Regions from separate parts of the Nitrospirillum amazonense genome, predicted to be linked through region 2. Evidence: riboswitches for the same ligand, from Rfam matches in the RefSeq annotation. Region 2 holds a riboswitch; each other region holds the start of a gene.
What was found. Region 2 has a riboswitch for cobalamin ahead of cobW (cobalamin biosynthesis protein CobW). Riboswitches for the same ligand answer to the same signal wherever they lie in the genome.
Positions count from the first base shown of each region.

Region 1: linked by a shared signal. The riboswitch ahead of P5F91_RS26640 (TonB-dependent receptor) and the one ahead of cobW (cobalamin biosynthesis protein CobW) in region 2 are both predicted to bind cobalamin.
Region 3: linked by a shared signal. The riboswitch ahead of cobU (bifunctional adenosylcobinamide kinase/adenosylcobinamide-phosphate guanylyltransferase) and the one ahead of cobW (cobalamin biosynthesis protein CobW) in region 2 are both predicted to bind cobalamin.

Region 1 covers NZ_JARPAF010000004.1:1,325,000-1,332,241, reverse strand. Annotated here, with positions in the region: gene P5F91_RS26650 (hypothetical protein) at 1-88, opposite strand, end outside; gene P5F91_RS26645 (4'-phosphopantetheinyl transferase family protein) at 317-1,036, shown strand; gene P5F91_RS26640 (TonB-dependent receptor) at 1,037-3,079, opposite strand; cobalamin riboswitch at 3,217-3,446, opposite strand; gene P5F91_RS26635 (DEAD/DEAH box helicase) at 3,844-5,451, shown strand; gene P5F91_RS26630 (hypothetical protein) at 5,501-5,737, shown strand; gene P5F91_RS26625 (DUF2177 family protein) at 5,848-6,258, shown strand; gene P5F91_RS26620 (hypothetical protein) at 6,237-6,725, opposite strand; gene P5F91_RS26615 (DUF1295 domain-containing protein) at 6,818-7,242, opposite strand, start outside.
Region 2 covers NZ_JARPAF010000003.1:202,520-209,761, forward strand. Annotated here, with positions in the region: gene cobN (cobaltochelatase subunit CobN) at 1-1,766, opposite strand, end outside; gene cobW (cobalamin biosynthesis protein CobW) at 1,921-2,970, opposite strand; cobalamin riboswitch at 3,130-3,353, opposite strand; gene P5F91_RS19360 (ISL3 family transposase) at 3,657-4,328, shown strand; partial or broken gene P5F91_RS19365 (IS3 family transposase) at 4,295-4,728, shown strand; gene P5F91_RS19370 (glycosyl hydrolase family 28-related protein) at 4,922-6,505, opposite strand; gene P5F91_RS19375 (tetratricopeptide repeat protein) at 6,539-7,242, opposite strand, start outside.
Region 3 covers NZ_JARPAF010000001.1:48,502-55,743, reverse strand. Annotated here, with positions in the region: gene cobD (threonine-phosphate decarboxylase CobD) at 1-371, opposite strand, end outside; gene cbiB (adenosylcobinamide-phosphate synthase CbiB) at 389-1,378, shown strand; gene bluB (5,6-dimethylbenzimidazole synthase) at 1,450-2,103, opposite strand; gene P5F91_RS00225 (cobyric acid synthase) at 2,100-3,593, opposite strand; gene cobO (cob(I)yrinic acid a,c-diamide adenosyltransferase) at 3,593-4,213, opposite strand; gene cobU (bifunctional adenosylcobinamide kinase/adenosylcobinamide-phosphate guanylyltransferase) at 4,232-4,756, opposite strand; cobalamin riboswitch at 4,917-5,142, opposite strand; gene P5F91_RS00210 (glycosyltransferase 87 family protein) at 5,291-6,505, shown strand; gene P5F91_RS00205 (efflux RND transporter permease subunit) at 6,736-7,242, shown strand, end outside.

The DNA of each region.
Region 1 (7,242 bases), on a different contig from region 2:
ACACGGTCGCCAGCGCCACTGTGGCGGCCAGGATGCGGCGGGCGTTGCGGCGGTTGGGCATAGTCGTCGGGGCTCCGGTCACGGTCATGCTGCGCTTCAACAGGCTGGCCGCACGCCGTGTTCCTTGGGGATTCGGGGGATCATTTTCCGGATAGGGCGGCAATACCTTCGGCGATGGGGATATCCCCAGCCGTAGCGGGGCAATATATGGATTACCGCGTCGGTTGGGGGCCGGGGGACCGGACCCTTGACAGGGGGCGGCCGGGCGCCTGTTCTGGCCGGGCTTTCTGATCCCCTGTCGCCTGAACGGATGACCATGCCGCTGCTGCGGACCCTGCCCCTGAGCACGCTGGATGACGCGGCCTATGACCGCCTGTGGCCCCTGCTGGATGAGGGGGAACGGGCGCGGGCCCGTCGCTTTGTGTTCGAGGTCAACCGGCGGGAATATGTGGCGGCCCACGGCCTGGCCCGGCTGTGGCTGGGCCGCCTGCTGGGCCGGCCGCCGGCGGCGCTGGCCTTCGCCCCCCTCACACCGCAGGGCAAGCCTGGTCTGGTGGACGCGCCTGCGGGGCTGGATTTCAACCTGTCGCACACCGACGGCCTGGTGGCCTGTGCCGTGACCCTGGAGGTTGGCACACGGATAGGCGTGGATGTGGAGCGCGGCGAACGCCGCATCGGGGCGGAGTTGGCGGCGGCCATGTTCGCACCCGAAGAACTGGCCTGGCTGGATGCCCGCCCCGCTGGGCGCAGCGGGCGGGATCTGGTGACCTTCTGGACCCTGAAGGAAGCCTACATCAAGGCCCTGGGCCTGGGCCTGTCGCTGCCCACCGACAGCTTCGCCATGGCACCCGAAGGCCCCGCGCTGATCCGTCACGACGGGTCGTTGCCGTCAGGCCAAGCCTGCCGGCTGTGGACCCGTGATCTGCCCAGCGGCCACGCGGCCGCCGTGGCCTGGATGGGGTCGGCCCGGATGGAGGGGGACGGCCAGCCCCCCACCGATCTGGTGATGGAGGAGGGGCTGGCCGACCTGTGGTGATCAGAAACTTTGGGCCACGGTAAACCGGACGGAGCGGGGCTCCAGCGGGTGGGCGTGCAGATCGCCGACACCTTCCGCCGGTTCGCCCTTCAGGCGGTCGGTGTAATAATAGTCGGCGGCGTCATCCTTGCTGTCGAAGACGTTGTAGAGGCCGATGCCGAAGCGCAGGCCGCTTTGCAGCGTGTAGTTGGCCGTCAGGTTCCATTCCTGGCTGCCCGCCGAGTGCACGCTGTTGTCCTCGACCAGCGGGTGGGCGCCGAAATAGCGGTACTCCACGCCACCTGACCAGGGGCCGAGATCGCGCAGATAGATCCCCAGCGAGCCGATCAGCTTGGGCGCGTCGGGGATGAAGCTGCCGGCTGGATCGCTATCGGTATAGCGGGCGTGGCTGAAGGCGACGCTGCCGTAGAATTCCAGCCAGCTGAACGGGTTGTAGGTGGTGTTCAGCTCCACCCCGCGCCGGCGGCTGGGGCGCCCCGCCTCCGTCTGGCCGACGTCGGCGTCGTAGGTCAGCTCCGACACGAAATCCATCTGGAAGGCCGTCAGCGTGGCGGTCAGGTTGGGCAGGATGGTGCTGCGGATGCCCACCTCCTCGCCATCGGCCTTGGCCAGCAAGGGGGCGTTCCCCTGCGACGCTCCCCGCACGTCGTCGCTGTGGAAGCCGCGGCCGGCGCTGAGGTAGACCTCAGTTCCCTGCCACAGGGTGGCGATGGCGCTGCCCTTCGGCTGGAACAGGCGGGCCGCCACCACGCCGGCGTTGCTGCCGTGGTCGGTGGCGGCCAGGTAGTCCTCCCGCATGCCCACCACGGTCCGCAGCCAAGGCGTCCAATGGCTGGTCGCCTGGACATAGGCGCCGCCGCCGGTCTCCTGAACGTTGTCGTTGCTCAGCTGGGCATAGGCCACGCGGGCTCGGGTCGCCCGCAGGTCGACATGCACATCGTCGAAGCGGGTGTCCAGGCCGGCGACCACCTCATGGTCCAGGCCCAGCAGGTTCAAGGGACGGCTGTAGCTGATGGCGCCGCCGGCAACCATGCGGTTCTCATCCTGGGCGTGCTGGTCGCCCTGGACGGGATTGTCCAGGAAATGGGTGAAGTTGTTCCACAGCGTCAGCTGGTTGTTGATAACATAGGCGTTGGCCGTCACCTCGCCGCCAGCCAGCCAGCCGGCATCCACCGGCATGGCAAAGGTGCCCGACAGGCTCATGCGCCGCGCCTGGCCGCCATCCGTGGGGTCCAGGGTGCCATAGCGGCCGATCAGGCCTTGCGCGATGGCGCGTTCCGGCTGGTCGGTGGTGGCGTTCCACAGGCCACGGTAATACATGGCCGTGACGCTGAAGCCGTCGGCCCGCGCGCCCTGGCTGTAGCGCAGCACGGCATTGCCCTTGCGCAAATTGTCCGGATGGTCCCAGGGCCCGTCATAATGCACCAGCTCACCGCCCGCCATCAGCTGGCCGGCGCCCAACGCCGTAGCGCCGGCGGCGAAGGCACGCTGATAGCCCAGCGTGCCCGCCGTCAGCGCCACCTGGGCCGGAAGCTGGTCCAGGTAAGCCATCTGGATGGAACCGACGGCGGAGAAGTCGCCCTGCGCCGCGAAGTAGGGGCCCTTGGTGTAGCCGATGCCGCGGGCCAGTTCGGGAATCACGAAATTCAGGTCGGTGTAGCCCTGGCCATGCGCATGGGTGCGCATGTTCACCGGCATGCCGTCCACGCTGGTGGCCATGTCGGTGCCGTGGTCCAGGTTGAAGCCACGCAGCAGATACTGGTTGGCCTTGCCCTCGCCACTGTGGCTGGTGACCACCAGGCCCGGCACGGTCTCCAGCATCTGGCCCACACGGTAGGCCGGCAGCAACTCCAGTTCCTCCTTCACCACCACCCCTTGGCTGGAGGTGGCGGCGGCGCCGATGAGATCGCGGCGGGCGGCGGTAACCAGCACGTCGTCGACGGTGTTGGACGCGGTGTCGGCGGCATCGTCGGTGGCGGCGAAGGCCGCCGGGCTGGTCAAGACCAGCAGCGCGGTTGTTATTCCGGGAACGAAACGACCCATGTTTGTTGGCCTCTGGCAACGTGACACGTCACCACGGGCCAAAGACCGGATCGCCCATCACCGGCCTGGATATCCCCAAGCGGCCGGGACGGCGGGCGCCCTTTCCCCACTGGTGCACCCCGCCCAATGTGCCCGTGCGTGACCACGGCGTGACGGCAGGTCTCCTGGCTCACGGGTCATCACCCTGGCACCGCCTTCCCGGTTTCCCAGTGGCTTCGATCCCCGCCGCGATAGCATGCGCGGGGATGGTGTCGGGCTCGCCGTTCACAGTTGCGGGGGCAGCCGCGGCGTCGGGGAGGGGATTCCCCACCGCGTTCCCTTTTCATCCCGCCCGGTCAGGGCGGGAACCGTCAGGGCTTTTCTACGGGGAATTGTAGGCGCATGCAAACGCGATGTCGCTGCGTTGGGGGGTGAGCACCCTGGCGAACAAGCTTGGCGGTTGTGTGACAACGGCCACCCACGCCGGGGCATGGCAGCAATTCGGGGGGCTTCGAGCGATTTCCCTTGTACCTGGGACCGGTCACAGCCACTTATGCGGTCTTAGGGAATGGATGGCATCATCCGTTCCCATGCCGGGCCGCTGGGCCTGGCGGTATCCCCCGGGTGGCGCGTAGCGGTGGCGGCCAAATCGCCCCTGTAGCACCCAGGGCATACTCGACCTTCTGACACATGCCTGCCGGCACGCGCCCGGGCAAGGGCTTGACCGCGATCCGCGGCCGCGAGAAACGAACGCGGCCGGCGCGTCGCCCTGGGATTCCAAGACATTGACCGCTTTCGACACCCTTTCCCTGCGGCCTGAGATTCAGGCCGCCCTGGCCCAGTTGGGCCATCACACAGCCACCCCCATCCAGGCGCGGGCCATTCCCCATGCGCTGGAGGGCCGCGACATCCTGGGCATCGCCCAGACGGGCACCGGCAAGACCGCCGCCTTCACCCTGCCCATCCTGCAGCGCCTGGGGGCCGCCCCGTCGGCCCTGCCGCTGCGCATGCCCCGCGCCCTAATCCTGACCCCGACGCGTGAGCTGGCGGTGCAGATCGGCGAGAGCATCACCAACTACGGCGTGGGCCTGAAGCTCAGCCACACCGTCATCCTGGGCGGCGTCGGCCAGGGCAGCCAGGTGAAGGCGCTGGCCAACGGCATCGATATCCTGGTGGCCACCCCCGGCCGCTTGCTGGACCTGATGACCCAGGGCCACGTGCGCCTGGACAAGGTCGAGGTGCTGGTGCTGGACGAAGCCGACCGCATGCTGGACATGGGCTTCATCCACAGCCTGCGGAAGATCATGGCCAAGCTGCCGGCCAACCGGCAGACGCTGTTCTTCTCCGCCACCATGCCGGCCGACGTGTCGGAACTGGCGGGCAAGATGCTGCGCGACCCGCTGCGGGTCGAGGTCACGCCCGTTTCCACCACGGCGGAGCGCATCGAGCAGAAGGTCATCTTCGTGCCGGCGGCGGAAAAGCGCCACGTGCTGGTCGACCTGATCCGCGGCGATGCCGGCATGCAGCGCAGCATCGTCTTCACCCGCACCAAGCATGGCGCCAACCGCGTGTCGGCCCAGCTGGAGCAGGCGGGCATCGAGGCCGCCGCCATTCACGGCAACAAGTCGCAGAACGCCCGGCAGAAGGCGCTGGACGGTTTCCGCGCCGGTACCGTCCGGGTGCTGGTGGCGACCGACATCGCGGCGCGCGGCATCGACGTGGACGGCGTCACCCACGTGGTGAACTTTGAGCTGCCCAACGAGCCGGAGACCTATGTCCACCGCATCGGCCGCACCGCCCGTGCCGGTGCCTCGGGCGTCGCCGTGTCGCTGTGCACGGCCGACGGGGATGAGCGCATCTACCTGCGCGATATCGAGAAGCTGATCCGCAAGTCCATCCCGGTGGGTGAGCGGCCCGAGGCCACGCCCCAGGCCGCCGCCGCCCCGGTGAGCCGTCCGCCCCTGCCGGCCCGCCAGCCGCGCAACGGCGGCGGCAATGGCGGTCGCGGGCAGCCCCGCGGCCAGCGCAGCGCCGAGGGCCAGGCGGAGGCTCGGCCCCAGGGCCAGCGGCCCGCCCGTAGCGACGGCCAGCGGCCCGCCCGCGCCGACGGTCAGCGTCCTCGCGCCGAGGGCAACCGCCCGCAGGGCCAGGGTCCGCGCCCCGAGGGCGCACGGCCTGAAGGTGGCCGCCAGCAGCAGCAAGCCCGTCCTCAGGGCCAGCGTCCGGCCCAGCCGCAGGGGCCGCGTCCGAACGCCCCCCGTCCGGCCGCGCCACGCCCCGTCCAGGATGGTCGTGGCACCCAGTTCTCCAGTTTCGTGGCGGCCTTGAACGCCAACGAAGACCAGCAGCAGCCGGCGCGCGAGGATCGCAACCGCCCGCGTCGCCGCCGCTGAGCCGTACCACGCCTGAGTTGTGATGGTTCTTTAGGAAGAGGAGGTCCCCATGGGCCGCAGCAGCAAGCCGAAATCCAAGTCCGTCAGCGAATTCGTCCTGTTCGACGTCCTGTATGACGATGGTTCGCGGTCGTCCAACCGCCGCGTCCCCTCGTCCGAACTGGGCGGCCTGGACGGTGACGAGCCCGCCCGCGCCATCATCGAGGCGCAGGACCGCGAAATCGCCGCCATGTCCGGCAACCCGCGTGGCCGCATCAAGTCGCTGACCCGCTCGCCGGTCCGGTGAACGCCGGGCTGATCCATCCGCATCGCCGACGCGTATTGAAAAACGTCCCGTGCCCAGGCCGGGGCGTTTTTCTTTTTTGGCTTTGCGGGGAGGAAAAGGCCTTGGGACCAGTGCTGCGCCAGGCCGCGATCTACGCGGCAACCCTTATCGCCTTCCTGGCCCTGGATGCCGTCTGGCTGACCCGCATGGTGGGGTTTTACCGCCAGGTGATGGGCGACATGGTGGCGCCCCAGCCACGCCTGGGGCCGGCTGCCGTGTTCTACCTGCTTATGGCGGGCGGCATCATCTTCTTTTGTGTGGAACCGGCGACACGGTCGGAGGCGCCGCTGATGCAGGCGCTGATGCGCGGCGCGGTGTTCGGTCTTCTCACCTATGGCACGTACGACCTTACCAACCACGCCACCTTGCGCCTGTGGTCCGCCCGGCTGAGTGCGCTGGATATGGCATGGGGGGCGGTTCTGACCGCCGTGGCGGCGGCGGCCGGCTGTGCCGTCGCCCTCTATTTCAGCAAGAATCCATAATGATTGCCGCCGGCTGTGCGGTTCACGATTTGGCCGGGGGTGTAGTCGAAGGTATCGTCCAGGGTCAGGCGCACGAAGATGGGTTTTCCCACCATGTCCAGGTGCGCCAGATCCGCGATCTCATAGTGAACATGCACCTTGCCGCCCGCCAATGACACCAGGGTGACGTCGCCGCCGATGCAGACCTGGCCGTTGAACTTGGCGCGCACGTAATAGGTGTCGCGCCCATCGGCCAGGACGGTGGATTCGACACGGCGCACGTCCACCGGCGTCAGCGGCAATTCGATGCGGTACATGGTCAGCACGTCGGTGCCGGTGGGGCGCGTGGTGTGCAGTTCCAAGGCGCAGGCGGCCTGCAACATCTTCTGGTCGGGGCCGGGGCCCATCGGCTCCTCGCTGGAACAGCCGCCCAGCGCCAGACCGGCGCCCAGGGCCAAGGCGACCCCCAACTTCTTCCCGTCGCGCATGCCATCCCCCGATGTGGTGTCCCCAGGGCGGTCGACCCCCGTCGATCCCCAGGGTCAGCTAATCGCCCGAGGCGCGGCGGATGGTCAAGGATCTATTCCGTGTCCGGCCGTGGCGGCCAAGGGAAGAAGGCGCTGGTGCGCCGGCGATAATCAGCGAACGCGGCCCCCCGCGACCGCGCCATGTGCGCCTCCAACGGCGGCAGTCCAGAGACATGGACCAGCAGCACGTACATCAGGACGGGGCCGATCAGCCCCAGCCAACCCCACGGCCAAACCCCTTCCGGCCCCGGCGTCAGGGCGAAGCAGGGGTAGGCCAGCCACACCAGCCATTCGAAGAAATAGTTGGGATGGCGCGACCAGCGCCATAGTCCGGCGTCGCACACGCGCCCGTGGGCATTGGGCCGCCGGCGGAAGCGGGCCAATTGGGCGTCGGCCACCCCTTCGCCGGCGATCCCCGCCAGCAGCACCACCGCGCCCAGAACGTCCCCGCCGCCAAGGCCGGGCGCTGGGTTACGGG
Region 2 (7,242 bases):
CCTACCAGCACGGCGCCCAGGCGGCGGCGGGCCTGCACGCCTTCGCCTGGGTTGGTGGCGATGTAGGGGTAGAGGACGGGCAGGGGGCCGGCCAACCGCTCCGGCCAGCAGTTGGCCGACAGCGCCACGGCTTTGCCCGGCAACCATTCCAGCGTGCCATGGGCGCCCACCTGCACCAGGGCATGGATATCCACCACATGGCGCAGCCACAGGTGAAAGGCGGCATAGCCGTGGCTGGGCGGGGTATCGGGGTCATGGTGGGCGGCGCTGTCGATAGCGCCATGCCCCCGGCTGGGCTGGACCGCCACTAATACATTGCCGCAGGACTGGATGCGAAAGCGCAGCGCTCCGTCGCGCGCCAGAGGGTCGGTTGAGGGGGCCCCCCACCGGGCGGTGATGGCGGCCAGGGCCGCGGGCTGCATCAGTCGGGCATAATCGACCAGGCTTAGGCCCGGCGCGCCGCCGTCGAGGGCCCGGCGCAGGGCGGCCATCAGGGCGGCGCCGTCGGCCGGCCTCTCGGCCACCCCATAGCCGGCACCGGCCAGAGCTGCCAGCATCGCCAGGGTGCTGGCCGGCGTGTCCAGGCCCAGCGCCAAGCCGGTGCCGCCGCGGGCAGGATAATCGGACAGCACCAGGGCCACGCGTCGCCCCGCCCGCGGGGTGGCGGCCAGACGGGCCCAGGCGGCTGCCTTGTCGGCCAGCGCGTCCACCCGGTCGGCACGGGGGCGGCTCAAGGTCGGGGCGTATTCCAGGGCGGCGTCCCAGTCGGCGGCCGCCTTGAAGGCGATGGCGGGGCCTTGCAGCCGGCCATCCATCTCCGGCAGTACCACATTCATGGCCAGGTCGGCGGGGCCCAGGCCGGCGCGTGCCTTTTCCCACAGCGCCTCCGTGCCCGTGGACAGCACAGCCTGCAGGACCGGCGCGCCGGCGGCGTCGAGGGGGGAGGAGTCCTCCGTACCTTGGCGGGCAGAGAAGCCGGTGGCGTTCAGCACCACGGCCGGTCGCAAGGCCCTAAGCTCGGCCGCCAGCCACTGGGCCGCCCGAACTTCCTTCAGGCTGGCCGCGTAATAGAGGTGGGGCGCCAGGCCGCGCCGGGCCAGGGCGTCGGCCAAGGCGTGAAGCGCTGCCAGATTGCCGGCCTGCAAGTGCGATCGGTAGAAAACCAGCGCCGCCGCTGGTCCCGCGACGGGTGCCGACGGCCGCCAGCCTTCATGACGGCCATAGCGGGGCAGAGGCATGGGCTCGCCCGCCAGCAGGTCGGCGGGCGGCTGCCGTCCCAGCAATTGGGCGGCCTCGGCCAGGAACCGGACCGTGTTCTCCGGCCCGCCCTCCACGAAGCAGCGCCACAGGCGGCGGGCGGTGGCATGATCCACGGTGCCGGCGGCCTCCAGGCTGGGATCTGCCTTGGCCTCCCCGGGCACTACGGCCAGGGCGATGCCCCGGGCCCGGCAGGTCTCCGCCACCTGCTCGAGCCCATAGCGCCAATAGCCGGCGCCACCGTTCAGGCGCAGCACCACCAGACGGGCGCGCGACACCACCGCCTCAACATACATATCGACGGATAGCGGATGCCCCAGGCGCATCAGGTTGGCCAGGCGCAGCGTGGGCCGCCAGGGAACATTACCCACGGCGTGGTAGGCGGCGGCCGCCGCCGACAGGTCACTGTCGGAAAAGGACAGCAACACGCACTCCGCCGGCGTCTGCCCCAAATCCTCGGCTTGGGGGGATGCCAGCAGATCCTCGGCCTGGGTGGGCAACAGGTGCATGGGAGGGGCGGAACCCGTGTGACGACACTGAAAGACGAAAAGCCAGCTTTATGCCGCTCTAGCCCCTATACGCCGTCAATTCAACAGCGGGATGGGTCAACAGCGGGATTGGGCAGGGCACCGCTTTGCGCCCATGCCCCACCCGCGCGGCCAATCAGGCGGCCAGCGCCGCCTCGATGGCCGCCTTGTCCAGGCCCGTCTCACCGATCACCACCAGGCGGCTGCGCCGTACCTCGTCCGGCCCCCACAGCCGATCGTAGCTGGTCTGGATGCGGGGGCCCACACCCTGCACCAGCAGGCGCATGGGCTTGCCCGGCACATCGATGAAGCCCTTCAGGCGCAGTATGCCGAAGCGCTGGGTGATCTCGCCCAGCCGGCGGACCAGGGCCTCCGGATCGGCCTGGGATGGCAATTCGGCCACGAAGCTGGTGAAGTCGTCGTGGTCATGGTCTTCCTCGCCATCGTGGTGGCTGACGCGGGCGTCGAGGTCCGCTTCGGCCGCAGCCGACAGGCCCAGCAGCACATTGGGGTCGACATCGCCATGGGCCACGCGTACCAGGGGCGGGGCGGTGGGCCGCAGGGCCTTCACCGTGTCGGCCACGGCGGCCAGGCCCGCCTCGTCCACCAGGTCGGTCTTGCTGACCAGGATCAGGTCGGCGCAGAGCACCTGATCCTCGAACACCTCCTGCACCGGGGTTTCGTGCTCCACCGTGGCGTCGCCGGCCTCCATGGCAGCCTTCTGCCGGGCCAGGGCCTCGGCATCGGGCGCGAACCGGCCCTCGGCCACGGCATCGGCCGCCACCACCGCCACCACGCCGTCCACCGTAACACGCGAGCGCACCGCGGGCCAGGTGAAGGCGCGCACCAGCGGCTTGGGCAGGGCCAGGCCGCTGGTCTCGATGATAATGTGGTCCGGCGGATCGGCGCGGTTCAGCAGCGTTTCCAGCGCCGGCACGAAATCGTCCGCCACGGTGCAGCACAGGCAGCCGTTGGCCAGTTCGATCACTCGATCCTCCGGGCAGGCCGCGTCGCCGCAGCCCTTGAGCACCGCGCCGTCCACACCGACGTCGCCGAACTCGTTGATGATCAGCGCCAGCTTGCGGCCTCCCGGGTTCTGCAGCAGCCCGCGGATCAGCGTGGTCTTGCCGGCACCGAGGAAGCCGGTGATGACGGTGGCGGGGATTTTGGCGGTGGGGGTAGGCATGGGCTCGCTTTCAAAGGGGGCGGTCGCGCCCGGCAGGCGCATTGGCGGCCGCGGATGCGGGGCGGGGCCGTTTTAGGCCGAAGACGTTTGGAAGGCGCGCGTGCGGGGGCGGGCGGGCCATGGCGAAACTTCCCTCTCTCCGCCATCTCCGGCGGACCAGATGTGGACCTCGTGACGGGAGGTCTCCTGGCTTGCGGTTCATGGCGCGTCTCCTGCCTTCCCGGCCGGGGCGGTGGCCCGGGCCAGTGGCGGCTCCTCGCGGACCTATCGGCCCGGGGGTATTGGCACCTACCGCGCACAGTTGCGGGGGCAGCTCCGGCCTTGAACCGGATTCCCTATTATCTCCAGCTGCCGGTGGGAAATCCGGCCGGCGACCGGGGCACCGTCGGTGGGCCGACAGTGCGCTGCATGAGGGCTAGGGATCAATGATTTTCGCACGGCGGCTTCCCCGGCAGCGCGTGAAAAAAAGTTCATCGCGGATTAGCGGGTAGAGGCGGACAACGGCGCGTTCTGACAGACTGGTAGTCGCCAAACATCACAGACTGCCAGGGGGGGCGCCGTTGCCCGATAGAGAAGCTACGTCATGTCTCGTTGGGTGGGAAGGCTACCGGGTCGAGACAGTGGAACGCCGCTCGGGTGAGCAGCCGGCGGTTTGGATATATCTTGGCCGACCGTCCTGTTCGCCGATGATCTGCGACGGTTGTGGCCAGGCGAGCGAGCGTGTTCACGACATTGAGACGCGCGTTGTCCGGGACCTTCCGATCTTGGATGCGGCGACGTGGATATCGGTGCCGCGCCGGCGTGTTCTGTGCGGGCAGTGCGGCCCCCGGCTGGAACGACTGGATTGGCTGGAGCGCCATGCCCGGGTGACCCGGCGTTTGGCGGAGAGCGTGGTCCGCCTCTGCCGTGCCCTGCCGGTGAAGCAGGTGGCCGCGTTCTTCGGGCTGGACTGGCACACGGTCAAGGAGATCGACAAACGTGCGTTGCAACGATCCCTCGATCCGGTAGACCTCAGCGGGATCAGCGTGTTGGCGATGGATGAGTTCGCCATCCAGCGCGGCCACCGCTATGCCGCGGTGGTGATCGAGCCCCGCACCCGGCGGGTGCTGTGGGTTGGCCGCGAGCGTTCGCGCGAAGGCATTCGTCCCTTCTTCGACCTGTTGGGGGAGGAAGGCTGCCGCCGCATCAAGGCCGTGGCCATGGACATGAACGCCGCCTACGCCAATGAGGTGCGTGCGCGTTGTCCACAAGCCGAGATCGTCTACGACCTCTTCCACGTCGTCGCCAAATACGGCCATGACGTCATCGACCGCGTCGGGGTCGACTCTATTCCCGCCGCGTCGTCGGCTGGTCGATGAGCGACACCATGACTGCCCAGTTGGTCGCCGATGCATTGGTCATGGCCTTATGGCGACGGGGAAAACCCAGGGCGGTGCTGCATCATTCCGACCAGGGCAGCCAATACACCAGCCAGCAGTTCCAGCGCCTGCTCACCGACAACGGCGTCACCTGTTCCATGAGCCGGGCGGGCGACGTATGGGAGCCCGTTAGGGCCAGCGAAGCTAAAATGCCGCCATGGAAAGCTTCTTCTCGTCACTCAAAGCCGAACGGGTGGCCAGGGCGGTCTATCAGTCGAGGAACCAGGCCAGAGCCGACGTCTTCGACTACATCAAACGCTTCTATAATCCGACACGCAGACATTCGACCCTGGGCTACCTCAGCCCGGTGGACTTCGAACGAAACGCTGGGGTAGCTTAACCGAGCTTATCCCGGTGTCATCCAAGCCGGCAGCAGCCCAGTCTGCGATCTTAACCCATCGCTTCGAGAGGGGCGGGCCATCCTATAATCATGCTGAAACTCAGGCAGCCACAGGCTTTTTCAACAGCCTGTTAGGCACGCCGACGGACGTGGGAAGGTTTATTCGGGCGTTTGATAATCAATTCCCTAAAGCTTATTCCAGCACGCGAACATTGTAACGGACTGTCGCTGGTATCGCCTCGGTAAGGGCGCAGACTTTCACTATTACCATGCCGGGTTCAGACACAAAGGCACGAATCTGGAATCCGTCACCGGCGTCGCCCGCTGCAGGGCTAGCGATGGCGGTCATGTCGGTCCGAGCGCCCGGAATGGCTACAGCGCCGCTGGCGCATGACCCAGGAGCCAAATGGGAACCGCCGATCGGCAGTGTGGTTCCGGCCAGCGACTTACCGGTTCCCGCGTTTTCTGCGCGTTCCGAATAAAGGGCGGATAGGGCGATATGCCGACCGCCGGTACGGTTATCGATGTCTCCCTTGGCGGCACCGGCATGCTTGCTGGTTTGAACGCTTATCTGGTCGGCTTGGTCGGCGAGAATGACGTCGTAGTCCACCGGGTTGCGTCCGTTGTTACGAACAAAACTACACCCGTCCAGGTTGACATCAGTCACCGTGCCGGAAAGGACGACATGGCTGCCACCGCGGTTCTCACGGTTGTTGGCGTTGAAAATGGACTGCCCCAATTTGAAACCGGATCCAGCGGATAAGTTGACGCCGTGGCGGCCGTTCAAAAAGAAGGCTGAGCCCACGGCCGTCACATTAATCAACCGGGGATCGTCGTTATGGAAACCATCGAGGTCGGACAATTCGCAGAGAACACCATTAAAATTCCAAGCTTCCCGAGCGCCGGTGTCGCCTGGCGCGCGAGTAGAATGGATACAGTATTGCGCTTCATCAAACCCGCCGTTAGAAAACGTCAGGCCGACAACGATGTCCGTCGGATACTGCGCTTTGATCTCGAGGGCGGGCCCCTTTGTAAAGCCCAGATGATAGTTGGCCATGTTAAAACCATCGGTGTCTTGCAAGAGCAGGCCATAGGTGTAGCTACCGCGGTGTAAGGCGCGTGAATTACTGTTTACGATGAAATTCTCTGAGGGGTTTTCCTCGTTAGGTCCGGCTCGATGCACCCACCACAGCCGCGATAATGGAGTAGTGTTATCACCGCCAGGATCAATATCACTGAAGAATAAACTAATAGAAGACTCAATTTCAATTCCGGAAAATTCCCCAACAACAGCCACGTGATCTATCGTACCACCTGCAACTTTCCTATAATGAATACCTGATCCAGATGGCGGATTGTCAGTTCTATATATTTGGAAGTCCCGGAAATTTATAGAATAAAGATGAGGGCCAGGCCCTAGGTTTTCGGCAAAAAAAACATCGCCTGCATGCGTGGGAAAGAAAGTTGTATTGCCCTTACCGGCTCCGGTGATTGTAATGTTGCTACAGTTAATTGTTATCACGCCGGAAATCTTATATGAGCCACTCGGAACGCTGATAATGCCAGGCGTCTCTACGGAATTCCTAGAACAGGCACTTTCAATTGCTTGCTTGATCGCTGAGGTGCTGTCTATTCTGCCCGTGGGATCTGCACCAAAGGCTAAAACATTCAGGCCGCTGGCCGCCGATGCATCGGCAGCACGAGCCACCGGTGAAGTAGAAAAAAATAAGGCTGTTAACAGGATCAATCTGGAACAAGCGCTGCAAAGCCTTATCATTTGTTGCTCCAGCCTTCCATTTGTCGCGACTATTTATATCTCGTCTAAGATTCTAGAAAATGTGGCATTATCCGGCTCTATGGTGCATGCTCGCTTGCACGCTTTCACGGCATCATCTAAATCACCATTTTCTTTTAGGAAAAGGGAGAGATGGTACCAATATCGCCCCTGTTCGGCGTCTAGCTCGGTCGCCTTTTTCGCAGCACCTATCGCCAACGCTAGTTGGCGATGTGCGTGATAAGCCATTGAAAGCAGGTGCCACGAATCAGCATATTTGGGATCCGCATCTATTGCAGATTGGAATTTTGCGATCGCTTCTTCAATTTTTTTGTCATGCAGGAGAAGGTTAGCAGATCTAAGAATTATTCCCCGCGTATTGATACCGAACTTGCTGGCCAGCCCCATCGCACTTTCGTAATAGCGCGCGTCGCCACACACATCTCCATTAGCGCTGAGAATGGCGATGGAGATCAAACTGACAACTGACTTATCCTCTTTTTCGGGAAGCGGGACAACAATTCTTTTCGTGATTATATTTTCAAGTACTTCAATCAAATGCGCGGCGTCGTCGTCGCCCGCGCGGGTGGCCGCATGTTTGACGCTAAAAAGAAAATGCCCATAGTCAGCTACCCACGCGGGGTATGCGTAACTACAGAAGCGCATGGCTAAACCGCGTGCAGCCAACAACAACGCGTCATGTGGTGAAATGCTAGCCAAAGCTGTGCTAATACGGTAGG
Region 3 (7,242 bases), on a different contig from region 2:
ACGGTACGCACGGCATGGCCGGCGGCGGCCCACGCACGGGCGTGGTCGCCATAGGTGGGGCCGACGATGGCCACCTCCCCGGCGGCGCGCAGACGCGGCAGGGTTTGGATCAGCAGCTCCGATCCCGGTGCCGCCACCAGGCTGTCCGGCCCCGGCGCGCCATAAGCCAAGGCCGCCGCCGCCAGCAGCGCCCGCAGGTCACCGCGCGTGGGCAAGCCCGTCCAGGCGACGGGCGGGATGGGGGGCAAGGGATAGGGCCAGGGATTGATACCGGTGCTGAGATCGACCCAGGGGCCGGGTGCATCGGGGAACAGGGACACCGCCTGGGTCAGGTCGCCGCCATGACGGATCTGGATTTCGGGCGTCATCATGCTAAACCCCAGACATCATGAGCGTCTTCCCCACCCTTTACCCCGTCCTGCCCTGGCTGGCCCTGGCCGCCTTGGCGCTGGAGGCCCTGCTGGGCTATCCCGACGCCCTGTATGCCCGCATCCGCCATCCGGTGGTGTGGATCGGTGCCCTGATCAGCGGGCTGGACCACGCCTGGAACCAGGCCGAACGGCCGGTGGCCTGGCGCAAGGCGGCCGGCATCCTGGCCGAGCTGGTGCTGGTGGGGGTGGCGCTGGCCGTCGGCGTCCTGCTGCAATCCTTGCTGGCGCGCCTGGGTGGCCTTTGGGGAACCGTGGCGATGGGCTTGGTGGCCAGCAGCCTGCTGGCCCAGCGCAGCCTGCACCGCTTCGTCGCCGCCGTGCCGCGCGCGTTGCGCCAGCGCGGGCTGGAGGGCGGGCGGGAGGCGGTATCGCACATCGTCGGCCGCAACCCCGCCAGCCTGGATGAGGCCGGCGTGGCCCGCGCCGCCATCGAAAGCCTGGCGGAGAACTTTTCCGACGGGGTGGTGGCGCCGGCCTTCTGGCTGGCGGTGGGTGGCCTGCCGGGAGTGCTGGCGTACAAGGCCATCAACACCGCCGACAGCATGGTGGGCCATCGCACCCCCCGGCATGAGGCCTATGGCTGGGCGGCCGCCCGGCTGGACGACGTGGTGAACCTGCCGGCCTCGCGCCTGACGGCCCTGCTGCTGGTGCTGGCGGCCTGGACGCGCGGCCCCGCCGGGGCCAAGGCGGCGTTGGTTGCCGTCCGCCGTGACGCCGGCCATCACCGCAGCCCCAACGCCGGCTGGCCGGAGGCCGCCATGGCGGGCGCCCTGGGCCTGCGCCTGGCCGGTCCCCGCACCTATGGCGATGTGCGGGTGGACGACCACTGGATGGGCGACGGCCGGGCCGAGGCCACCGCCGCCGACATCGAGGCCGGCCTCAGCCTTTACCGCCGCAGCCTGGCCCTGCTGTGGGGCTTGGCGCTGATCGCCGCCTGGATAAGCTAGGACGGAAATGCGGGGAAGCCAAACCCGCGGATGCGGCCGCCCGGCATTTGAGGGCAAAAAAGCCATCCCCCTCATCTCTGAAACAGCACGTCGGACAGTGGATGCCGCTGTTCCCAGTGGGCGCGTTCCAGTTCGGGCACGTCGTCCGGCTCGGCGGGGTAGCCGATGCAAAGATAGCCCACCAGGCGCCACTCGGCCGGCACCGCCAGCAGGCCGTTCATCACCTCTGGCCGCAGGATGGAAACCCAGCCGAGGCCGATCCCCTCCGCCCGCGCTGCCAGCCACAGCGTCTGGATGGCCGCGACGGCGGAATAGGCCAGGGTCTCGGGCATGGTGCGGCGGCCCAGGCCGGCGCCTTGCGTCGGGTCGGGATCGACGAACACCGCCAGGTGGCAGGGCGCCTCGCGCAGGCCCGCCAGCTTCAGGCGGGCGTACAGGCGGGCGCGATCCTGCGCCTGGGCGGCCAGCGCCTCGGCGTTGCAGCGCTCGAATTCCATCCGCACGGCGTCGCGGCGGGCGGGATCGTCCACCCGGACGAAGCGCCAGGGCTGGCTGAGGCCCACGGACGGCGCCAGGCAGGCCAGGTCGAGCAGCCGTTCCAGCAATCCATCGGGCAGCGGATCGGTGCGGAAACGCCGCACGTCGCGCCGCCAGACCAGTAGGTCACGGAAGTGGGCCCGGAAGTCTGCGTCGAAGTCGGGGCACGGCCTGTCGGGAGCGGTCATCGGCTGATGGCCCATAGTGCGTCGAGATCCAGGTGGCGTTCGGCGGCCTCGGCCAACTCATCGAGCGCCGCCTCCACCGTGCCGTCATAACTATCGAGGCCGGGCGCCACGTTCCATCGCCGCAGCCATGCCGCCCGCTGGGCGTCATGGCCGAACAGGCCGTGGACATAAGTGCCGGCGATGCGGCCATCAAGGCTGACCGCCCCCTCCGCCACCGCCTCGCCACCCTCCGCCTCCAGATACAGCAGCGGCCGGGCGCGGTCCGGCCCCTGGGTCACACCCAGGTGCATTTCATACCCCGTGAGGGCCGACCCGCTGGCGGCGTCGTGGCCCGTCACCGCGCGCAGGGTCTTGGCCGGGGCCAGCACGGTTTCCACGTCCAGGTAGCCCAGGCCGGCGGCGATGCCGGGCGGCCCCTCGATGCCGTCGGGGTCGGCAACCGTCCGGCCCAGCATCTGATAGCCGCCGCACAGGCCCAGCACCCAGCCCCCCCGACGCACATGGCCCGCCAGGTCGATGTCCCACCCCTGCGCGCGGAAGAAGGCCAGGTCGGCCAGGGTGGCCTTGGACCCCGGCAGGATGACGCCGTGGGCGTCGCCCGGCAGGGGCCGGCCGGGGGGCACCATCACCACCGTAACGCCCGGCTCCAGCCGCAGGGGGTCGAGGTCGTCGAAATTGGCGATGCGCGACAGCATGGGCACGGCGACGCGCAAGGCTCCACCGGAGGCGCGTTTCGCCCAGTGGGCCAAGTCCATGCCGTCCTCGGCCGGCAGGCGGGCTGCCGCCGGCTGGTGCGGCATGACGCCGAAGCAGGGCCAGCTGGTGCGGGCCTCGATCTCCGTCACGCCCTTTTCGAACAAGCGGACGTCACCGCGGAACTTGTTGATCAGGAAGCCGCGGATCTGGGCGCGATCCTCCACGTCCAGCACGCGATGGGTGCCCACCAGGCTGGCGATGACCCCACCCCGGTCGATGTCGCCGGCCAATACCACCGGTACACCGGCCGCGCGGGCGAAGCCCATGTTGGCAATGTCCCCGGCGCGCAGGTTGGTTTCCGCCGGGCTGCCCGCCCCTTCCACCACCACCAGGTCGCACTCCCCCCGCAGGCGGTGGAAGCTTTCCAGCACGGCCGGCAGCAGTTCCCCCTTGCGGCGCTGGTAGGCCGAGGCCTGAGCATTGCCCAGCACGCGGCCGCGCAGCACCAGTTGCGCGCCCAGGTCCGTCTGCGGCTTCAGCAGCACCGGGTTCATGTCCACCGAGGGCGCGACACCGCAGGCGCGGGCCTGCAGCGCCTGGGCGCGGCCGATCTCCCCCCCGTCCGGTGTCACGGCGGCGTTGTTGGACATGTTCTGCGGCTTGAACGGGCGCACCCGCAGGCCGCGCCGGGTATAGGCCCGGGCCAGGGCCGCCACCAGCAGCGACTTGCCCACGTCCGAACCGGTGCCCTGGATCATCAGGGCGCGGGCGCCCCCGGCGGTGCGGTCGGCCATCAGAAGTCGATCCCGCGCTGCGCCTTGATGCCGGCCTGGAAAGGATGTTTCACCGCCTGAAACTCCGTCACCAGGTCGGCAGCCTCGATGATCTCGGGCTTGGCGTTGCGGCCGGTGACCAGGACATGGGTGTCGGGCAGGCGGGCGTTCAGCCCGGCCAGAACATCGGCCACATCCAGGTAGCCGTAGCGCAGCACGATGTTGATCTCATCCAGCACCACCAGGTGGTACTGCGGGTCGGCCAGCATGCGGCGGCCCAGTTCCCACGCGCGGACGGCGGCGGCGATGTCCCGCTCCTTGTCCTGGGTATCCCAGGTGAAGCCCTCGCCCATCACATGGTGGTCGATCAGGTCGGAAAAGCGCGTCAGCGCCGTCTGCTCGCCCGTCGCCCAGTTGCCCTTCACGAACTGGATGAAACCCACGCGCAGGCCATACCCGGCGGTACGCAGCATCATGCCCAGCGCCGCCGTGGTCTTGCCCTTGCCGGGGCCCGTGTGGACCATCAGCAGGCCCTTCTCCCGGGTGGCCTGGGCGACACGGGCGTCCTGCACGGCCTTGCGCTTCTGCATCTTCTCGCGATGGCGGGCGCCTTCGTCATCCGGGGACTCAAGATCGGCCATGGCTACCTCCTTCCGCTCTTATTTCACTTTCAGGGGTAGGCCCGCCACCGTCAGGAACACCTGCGACGCCGTGGCCGCCAGGCGCTGGTGCAGCCGGCCGGCGTGGTCGCGGAAGGCGCGGGCCAGCGCGTTCTCCGGCACGATGCCCATGCCTACCTCATTCCCCACCAGGACGGTGGCGCCCGTACGGGCGGCCAGCGCCCCCTCCAGCGTGGCGACGGCGGCGACCACGTCGCGGTCGGCCAGCATGACGTTGGTCAGCCATAGCGTCAGGCAATCGACCAGGACCGGCCCGTCGCCGGGGGCGGCCAGCGCGCCGGCAAGGTCCAGCGGCGCCTCCACCGTCGTCCAGCCGGGCACGCGGTCGGCCTGGTGGCGGCCGATGCGGTCGCGCATCTCGTCGTCCCAGGCCTGGGCGGTGGCGATATAGGTCCAGGGCCCGGGCAGGGCGGTCACCAGCCCCTCGGCGAAGCGGCTTTTGCCGGAGCGGGCCCCGCCCAGGACCAGAGTGACGCCAGGGACGGCCGTGTGCTCATGCGTCATCAGTCAGTTCCATCCCACCGGCCTCATGCACCCGTGGTATCAGAGGCCAAGACCAGCCGGAAGGAGGGGATTACCTGTCGACGAGACCGAGCGGCCACGGGGCCCCTGGGACCCGCCGCGCCGCTGACCGGTTCCGCCGGGACACCCCGCCCCCGCGACCATGCGAATGCCACCGGCGGCAGGTCTCCTGGCTCACGGGTCACGGCGCCGGCCCAGCCTTCCCAGGTTCCGTTGGGAACCCAGTGGCCATTCCCCGTGCGGCGGGGTGGGCGGCGCTCGCCGTTCACAGTTGCGGGGGCAGCCATGGAGTCGGATGCCGCGCATCCCCACCACGTTCCCTTTTCATCCACAGGCGGACCTGCGGAACCGTCGGCGATGGCAGCCTTACGGCAATCGCCCGTGCCGGGCAAGGGCGGCGTCGCGACATTTTATCTTAAATATGCAACGGCCAAGCCTTGGCACTTGACCTTGAGCACAAAGGTGGTAGGCATAGACCATAGAGCCTATTACCTATGAGATAGGTTATTCTGCAGCATGGTTCGCCCGCCACTTCCTTCCCTGGCCCGCCCGCTGGTGCTCGGCCTCGCCCTTTGGGCGATCGCCCTGGTGGTGATCGAGGCGCAGGTGATTAGTGGACGGTTCGTTTCTGAATTCCACATCTACGCCGAGGCCACCTGGGCCTGGTGGCAGGGCGCTGAGATTTACGAGGATGGCATCAACGGCTTCCTTTACCTGCCATCCAGCGCCGTGCTGTTCACCCCGTGGGCCTATCTGCCGCCGCTGCTGGGCGATGCGCTGTGGCGTCTGAGCCTGCTGGCCGTCTGCTGGTGGGGCGTGGCCCGGCTGTGCCGCCTGCTGGCGCCGGCGAAACGTCAGGGCACCGATTGGCAGCGCCTGTTCGGCGTGGCCCTGCTGGCGGCGCTGCCCATCGGCGTGGTGGATCTGCGGGGCGCCCAGACCGAATTCCTGATGCTGGGCCTGATGCTGGCCGGCCTGGCGGACGTGGCGGAAGGCCGGTGGCGCCGCGCCGCGTTCCTGCTGGTACTGGCCGGCGCGTTCAAGCCCCAGGCCCTGGCCCTGGTCATGCTGGCCTTCGCCCTGTGGCCCCGCCTGCGTCTGTCCCTGGCGCTGTGGCTGACGGCGGCCCTGGCCCTGCCCCTGACGCACTGGGACCCCGGCTACGCCCTGGGCGAATATGGCCAGCTCGTGCGCAAGACCATGAGCAGCGCCAACCCCGGCGGCGGCGTCTGGCACGATTTCGCCAATGGCCTGGCCACCCTGGGCCTGCCACTGGACCTGATGGCCCAGACCGTTATCCGCGCCCTGGCCGGCATCGCCGTGCTGACCCTGGCCCGCGGCACCGTCAGCCGCCTGCCGGCCCCCAAGGCCGCCGCCACCGTGGCGGCCTTGATGGTCACGTATCTGCTGCTGTTCAACCCGCGTACGGTCCTTGGCCATTTCGGCGACATGGCGCTGGTCGCCGGCGCCCTGGCGGGCTGGGAATTTCATGTCCGCCGCAACCGGGCGCTGGGCTGGATGCTGGTGCTGCTGTGCTTCGCGCTGACCACCCACGTCTGGACGCGAGGCCTGCACGTGGCCACCACCACGTGGTTCAAGCCGCTTCTGGCGTGCGGATTCGGCCTGTATGTCGTGGTCCGCTGGGTGCCATCCCTGCCCGACCGGCCCGCCGTGGGCCGTCAGGAAACCCCCGAGGATGCACCGAGGGAGAGCTTGGCAATTCAAGGTTAGCCACCTTTACATTCCCCTCCGCCGACGGGCGCAGTGACGCAGGCCACAGTTTTCCGATTTGGCGGCGATTGGTCGCGGCATGCCTAAATTCGAACCGTTGCGTATCGAAGTAGGTTCCCCTTAACCGTCAAGCGCGTTAATTATTTGGGGCTGTGCCGGGCGGGGGGCGACCTCGGCCCCTGGGCGTAGCGTTGCATTTTTCCGCATCGCATTGCCGGAGCCCCGTCCTCATGTGGATCGTCGCCTACGCCCTGAGGCGTCCCTATAGTTTCGCCGTGCTGGCGGGCCTGATCACGCTACTGGGCGTGCTGAGCCTGTTCCGGATGCCCACGGACATCTTCCCCGAGGTGGAGATCCCCACGGTCACCGTGGTGTGGAGCTACTCGGGCCTGGACGCGCAGGAGATGACGGGCAAGATCACCGCCTTTGGTGAGCTGGCCATCATCAACACCGCCGATAACGTGGCGGAGGTGGAATCCGAGACGTCCAACGGCGTGGGCATCATCCGCACCACCTTCCAGCCGGGCGTGAACATCGACCTGGCCATCTCGCAGATCTCCGCCATCTGCCAGACCATCCTGAAGCGCATGCCCACGGGCACGCAGCCGCCGCTGATCGTGCAGTACAGCCGGTCCTCCGTGCCCATCCTGCAGCTGGCCCTGTCGTCCGACACCATGTCCGAGGCGCAGCTGTACGACTATGGCCGCATCACCATCCGGTCGCAGATCAGCGACATC